Linked DNA regions of Puniceibacterium sp. IMCC21224. The protein of the gene in region 2 interacts with the protein of the main gene of each other region in a pairwise test. Links are inferred from orthologs where the notes say so. Each region holds a gene or a part of one and is shown on either strand. Other genes may lie near its edges. The genes, in order: ssb and IMCC21224_RS05370.

Region 1 (3,194 bases), 320 kb from region 2 along the record:
CCTGGGCACGCGGGCCTATGATGTGCGCATCGGCTCTGGCCTGATTGCTGTCGCTGGAGCCGAGATTGTGCCGCTTTTGCACCGCCCCCGCGTGGCTGTTGTCACTGACGCAACCGTCGCGGGGCTGCATCTTGAGGCATTTGTTGCCGCGTTGGCAGCGCAGGGCATCGCGGCTGAAACGCTGATCTTGCCACCGGGTGAGAGCACCAAAGGCTGGCCGCAATTCACCCGCACTGTCGAATGGTTGCTGGCGCAAAAGATCGAACGCCGCGACGTTGTTGTGGCGCTTGGCGGCGGTGTGATCGGCGATTTGGTGGGCTTTGCTGCGGCGGTGCTGCGTCGGGGTGTGCGGTTTGTTCAGGTGCCGACGTCGCTTTTGGCGCAGGTTGACAGCTCGGTCGGGGGCAAGACCGGGATCAATGCGCCGCAGGGCAAGAACCTGATCGGGGCGTTTCATCAGCCGTCACTGGTGCTGGCGGATGTTGATGTTCTCGCGACCCTGACGCCGCGCGATTTTCTGGCCGGGTACGGTGAGGTGGTGAAATACGGGATGCTGGGTGATAGGGCGTTCTTTGAGTGGCTTGAAAACAACGGTGCGGCGCTGGCAGCCGGTGACACTGCGGCGCGGGCTTATGCTGTACGCCGCTCGGTCGAAATGAAGGCCGAAATTGTCGTGCGCGATGAGACCGAGCAGGGCGACCGCGCGTTGCTGAACCTTGGCCATACCTTCTGTCACGCGCTTGAGGCGGCGACCGGCTATGGTGACCGGCTGTTGCATGGTGAAGGCGTCGCCATCGGCTGTGCGCTGGCGTTTGATCTGTCGGCGCGTCTGGGACTGTGTCCGCAGGAAGAGCCGAGCCGCGTTTCCGCCCATCTGAGCGCCATGGGGATGAAGACTACCCTTGCCGATATTTCCGGCGACCTGCCCGATGCTGACGGTCTGTTGGACCTGATGGGGCAGGACAAAAAGGTGATGGACGGCCAGCTGCACTTTATCCTTGCCCGTGGCATCGGAGCGGCCTTTGTCACGTCGGATGTGCCGCGCGATCATGTGCGTAGCCTGCTGTCCGAAGCGCTGGCCGCCCGCTGACGGTGTTTGCAGCATCATCTGTGGTCGATCTTGCGAATGCTGTGCTGCCGGTTCAGGCGCTCTGATCTTTATGACATCGGGGCACGCGAACAGAAAAACGGCGCCTAGCCCCGCCAGACGCCGCCGGTTGTTCAGATAAGGTGTATCTTAGAACGGGATTTCGTCGTCGATATCGCGCGACGGGGCCCGTGCGGGTCCGCTGTCGCCGCCGCCGGAATACCCGCCGCGATCACCACCATCATAGTTACCGCCACCCGATCCGCCGCCGTCATAGCCGCCCCGGTCGCCACCACCACCACCGGCGCTGCCACCGCCTTCGCCGCGACCGTCGAGCATGGTCAGAACTCCGTCAAAGCCCTGCAGCACCACTTCGGTTGAATAGCGATCCTGGCCGCTCTGATCCTGCCATTTGCGGGTCTGAAGCTTGCCTTCGACGTAAATCTTGGAGCCCTTGCGCAGATATTGCTCGGCAATACGCACCAGACCTTCCTGAAAGATCGCCACGCTGTGCCATTCCGTCCGCTCGCGCCGTTCGCCGGTGTTGCGATCCTTCCAGGTTTCAGAGGTGGCGATGCGCAGGTTGCACACCTTGCCGCCGTTCTGGAAATTGCGCACCTCTGGATCTGCACCCAGATTGCCGATCAGGATGACTTTGTTGACTGAACCGGCCATGGGAACCCTCGTCTCTTGCTGTTGCGAATCTGCGGCATCACCGCATTTGAATGACTCTATACCACCGCACTGGCAGGACGCCACCGCACCGCGGGGAAAATCCGCCGGTCAATTGCTCTGGCGGAATCCGGTTTTTTGTCTATAGTCCCGCAGAGCAAGGTCTAGAGGCCGAGGGACAATGATCACACGAAACTGGCTTTTGCCCTTTGCAGCATCGGTATGCCTCGCGTTCGGTACCACGGCACAGGCCGAGGTGCTGTCGAGTAAGAGTCGCGTTAAACTGTTCTCTACCCAGACCAAGGTTCTGGATACACGCGCGGCGCAGCAATACAAAAATTCGATCCGGCTACAGCCGCCCACAGTTGTAACGCCCACCAAATGGGGTACGGAGGATGGCACCTCGCCAGTCTACCGCGGTCGCTACAAGGGGGTTTATGTCGGCATGGCGCGCGAAGCCGCCCGGCGCAATGGCGTGCCCGAGGATCTGTTCCTGCGGCTGGTGCAGCAGGAATCCAACTGGAACCCGAATGCGAAATCGCACAAAGGCGCGTTGGGGCTGGCACAGCTGATGCCGGGCACCGCCCGCGTCCTTGGCGTGGATCCGAAAGATCCGGCGCAGAACCTTGAGGGTGGTGCGCGCTACCTCAACCAGCAATATCGGAAATTCGGCTCGTGGCGGCTGGCTTTGGCAGCGTATAACGCTGGCCCTGGCGCTGTCGAAAAGCATGGTGGCGTGCCACCCTACCGTGAGACCAAGAATTACGTCAAAGTCATCTGGGGCGGCTAGGCCGTCGACCGTGCAGCGCGGACACTTTGATCCGTTCCGGATCGGGGCTGTGCGATATCCACTCTGCTGATTGACGGATCAGGTCTCATCGCCGCCGGGATCCAGGGGCCGCCGATCACGGATCTGACGCAACCTCGCGCCGTGAGCACGCTGAATGTGAAGCCGCATGGTGCGTTCCGCAGCATCCTCGTCTCGCGCGATGAGAGCCGCCAGAATGGCGTCATGTTCTGCCACAACCGCTTCGGCGCGCTCGTCCTGCTCAAGGGTCGAGCGCCCGAGGATCAGCAGCGTCTTACGGACCGACTGCATGGCGCGCAGCAGGAACCGATTGCGCGCGGCGTCCAGAATAGCAGCGTGAAACGTCTGGTTCAGACGGAACAGGTCTTCGCTCAGCTCGGCCTGCGTCATTGCCTGCTGGATCGCACTGATCTCGCTCAGTTCAACCGGTGACGCGGCCCGCGCGGCAAATCGGGCGGCGGTGCTTTCCAATACGGCGCGCATTTCGTACAGCTCTGCGATCTCGGAATGATCCAATGTGCGGATGGTTGCACCCAGACGCGGCATGTGAACGACAAGGCCATCTGCCTCAAGCTGGCGGATTGCTTCGCGCACTGGCGTGCGTGACATCCTGAACCGGGTGGCCAG
Region 2 (3,256 bases):
CCGCTCGATCCCCTGCCGCGCCAGAAACACCTGCGCGCCGAAACCGGAAGAAATGACACCGATAGAGCCAAGGATCGAGCTGCTGTCGGCATAGATCTCGTCCGCGGCCGAAGCCAGCCAGTATCCGCCCGACGCGGCCACATCCTCGACAAAGGCAAAGACCGGGACTCCGGTTTCGTCAGCGAGCCGCCTGATACGGCTGCCAATCAGCGACGATTGCACCGGCGAGCCGCCAGGAGAATTGATCTCTAGAGCAACAGCGTCCGGTTTTCCCTTGCGAAAGGCCTTTTCAAACAAGCTGCGCAGGCCGGAATCGTTCAGCGCACCGCGCCCACCCATGCCGATGGTGCCTTGCAGGCGGACAACCGACACAACCGGGTCGGATTTCACAAAAGGGATCCAGCGTTTCATGCCCGAGATGTAGAGGGGCGGCCACAGACAAACAAGGCACCAGCAGGAAAGAACCCGTTTTTAGCGTCTTAGATCGACACGCATGTCGAATCCTGCGCGCCACTGCGGGGCAGACCCGCGATGACATCAGTAAAAGCTTTGAGGGTCGATATCGATTGCCATGCGGATTTGCCCGCGCAAACGGAACTGCCCGGTCCAGGCCAGCAGCGCGGATTGCAGCGGAGCGCCCTTTGGCGCCTTGACCAGCAACCTTACCCGATGCCGCCCGCGCACCCGTGCAATTGGTGCCGGCGCAGGGCCAAAGACCTGCGCGCCCACTTTGCGCAGCGCGTCGTCCTGCCGTGCCAGCGCATTGCCAAGGTCAAAGATTTCCTGCACCTCGGTCGAACTCAGAATGATCCCGGCCATTCGGCCATAGGGCGGCACCCCAGCGGCACGGCGTTCTTCGGCTTCGGCGCGCCAGAACCGTTCCTCGTCACCACCGAGGATGGCGCGGATCACCGGATGTTCGGGTTGAAAGGTCTGCATCAGCGCGATACCCGGCTTTTCCGCCCGCCCGGCCCGCCCGGCCACCTGGCGCATCAGTTGAAACGTGCGTTCGGCGGCGCGCAGATCCGAGCCCTGCAACCCAAGGTCGGCGTCGATTACCCCAACCAGCGTCAGCAGCGGAAAATTGTGCCCCTTGGCCACAAGCTGCGTGCCGATGATGATATCCGCCGACCCTTCGGCGATCCCCTCAATCTCGGCCTTCATGGCGCGGGCCGATCCGTACATGTCTGACGACAGCACTGCGACCCGCGCCTGCGGAAACAACTCGGTGACCTCTTCGCCCAACCGCTCAACGCCGGGACCAACGGCGGATAACCGATCCTCGGCCTCGCAGGACGGACATTTGGTCGGCACCGGCTTGCTCTCTCCGCATTGATGACAGACCAGCCGTTTAAGGAACCGATGTTCAACCATCCGCGCATCACAATGGTCGCATCCGATCTGAAACCCACAAGCCCGGCAGATCGTCACTGGCGCATAGCCACGCCGGTTGAGGAACAGCAATGACTGCTCGCCCTGTTCCAGCCGCACCTCGATTGCCCGCCTCAGGGTGGGCGAAACCCATTTATTGCCCGGCAGATCCTCGGCCCGCATGTCGATGGCGCGCATCTCGGGCAGGACAGCCGCACCGAAACGCGAGGTCAGTTCGATCCGCTCGTATTTGCCCGTCTCGGCGTTGGCCCAGCTTTCCAAGCTAGGGGTGGCCGAGGCGAGCACCACACGTGCGCCGCAAATCGACGCGCGCAGCACCGCCATGTCGCGGGCGTTGTACAGTACACCCTCTTCCTGCTTGTATGAGGTGTCGTGTTCCTCATCCACGACGATCAGGCCCAAATCGCGAAACGGCAGGAACAGGGCAGAGCGTGCTCCGGCGACGAACTGCACCTTGCCCTCGCCCACCATTTTCCAGACCCGGCGGCGTTCGGTCATGGTCACGCCGGAATGCCATTCGGCGGGGCGCGCGCCGAACCGCGCCTGAACCCGCGTCAGGAATTCCGCGGTCAGCGAAATTTCAGGCAACAGTACTAACGCCTGACGGCCCTGCGCCAGACATTCCGCCACCGCCTCAAGATACACCTCGGTCTTGCCCGACCCGGTGACGCCGCGCAGCAAAACGGTGCCATAGCCGCCCATGCGCAGCCCTTCGCGCAACCGTTCGGCCCCTGCCGCCTGATCGCCGGTCAGTTCCTTGCCACCATACGCGGGGTCGAGCACGGGAAACGGCGTGTCGCGCGGGCTCTCTTCTTCCTGAACGGCGCCGAACTTGACCAGCCCCTTGACCACACTTGTTGTCACGCCCGCCGCCTCGGCCAGCTCGCCCAGGGTCAGTGACAGCCCGCCCAGATCGCGCAATACCGCGAGCACGCGGGTACGGGCATCGGTCATGCGATCCGCAGCGCCCTGCCCCAACCTGTACACCTTGCGCATCGACGGCGGGTCACCCAGCCCCGGTGCCCGTGTACAAAGCCGCAGCATCGCAGGCAGCGGCGTCAGCGTATAGTCGCCCGCCCGTTCAAGGAAGCTGCGCAGCTCATCGCGCATCGGTGCCGCGTCCAGCACCCTGATCACCGCGCGCAGCTTGGCCCGGTCCCAGTCACCGGTTCCAGGACCCCAGACCACGCCCACCACCTTGCGCGGGCCCAACGGCACCTCGACAAACGCGCCGAGGAAGCAGCCGCCCTCGGGCGCGCGGTAATCCAGCGTCTTGTCCAGCGGTTGCGCCGTCAGCACCGCAATTGTCGCGCCTTGGTCAAAGAAGCTCGGGGGCATGGGGGCCTTTCATGTTAGCGCAATCAGGATTGGGGTTCCTGTGGCCGTGACTCTGGGGTATGACAGCGCCAACCAATTGCCAAGCAACGCAGAGGAGCGCAGTATGAAATTCTTCGTAGACACCGCCGAAATCGACGCCATCGCCGAACTGAACGCACTTGGCATGGTGGACGGGGTAACCACAAACCCGTCACTGATTCTGAAATCCGGACGCGACATCCTCGAAGTCACCAAAGAGATCTGCGACCTGGTCTCTGGCCCCGTCTCGGCCGAAGTGATCGCGCTGGACGCTGAATCGATGATCAATGAGGGCCGCAAGCTGGCCGAAATCGCGCCGAACATCGCGGTCAAAGTGCCGCTGACCTGGGACGGCCTCAAGGCGTGCAAGGTTCTGTCGGACGAGGGCAATATGGTCAACGTCACGCTGTGCTTTTCCGCCAATCAGGCGCTGCTGGCGGCCAAGGCGGGCGCGACATTCATCTCGCCGTTTATCGGGCGTCTGGACGATCTGAACATGGACGGACTC

What was found.
Region 1: the proteins of IMCC21224_RS05370 (region 2) and ssb interact in binary tests that used the Escherichia coli proteins (3 or more experiments, as listed by UniProt). The link is inferred for Puniceibacterium sp. IMCC21224 from one-to-one orthologs.

What each region holds. Positions count from the first base shown.
Region 1 is NZ_LDPY01000001.1:1,477,850-1,481,043, forward strand. The notes cover bases 1-2,877. They hold ssb (single-stranded DNA-binding protein), read right to left. Parts: upstream 1,763-2,877; coding sequence 1,238-1,762; downstream 1-1,237. Other genes in these bases: aroB (3-dehydroquinate synthase), read left to right, coding at 1-1,090; IMCC21224_RS06830 (lytic transglycosylase domain-containing protein), read left to right, coding at 1,941-2,549; IMCC21224_RS06835 (GntR family transcriptional regulator), read right to left, coding at 2,628-2,877. Also shown: more of IMCC21224_RS06835, read right to left, coding at 2,878-3,194. UniProt on the Escherichia coli protein: Plays an important role in DNA replication, recombination and repair. Binds to ssDNA and to an array of partner proteins to recruit them to their sites of action during DNA metabolism. Acts as a sliding platform that migrates on DNA via reptation.
Region 2 is NZ_LDPY01000001.1:1,153,113-1,156,368, reverse strand. The notes cover bases 135-3,073. They hold IMCC21224_RS05370 (primosomal protein N'), read right to left. Parts: upstream 2,731-3,073; coding sequence 538-2,730; downstream 135-537. Other genes in these bases: fsa (fructose-6-phosphate aldolase), read left to right, coding at 2,834-3,073; IMCC21224_RS05375 (S49 family peptidase), read right to left, coding at 135-411. Also shown: more of IMCC21224_RS05375, read right to left, coding at 1-134; more of fsa, read left to right, coding at 3,074-3,256.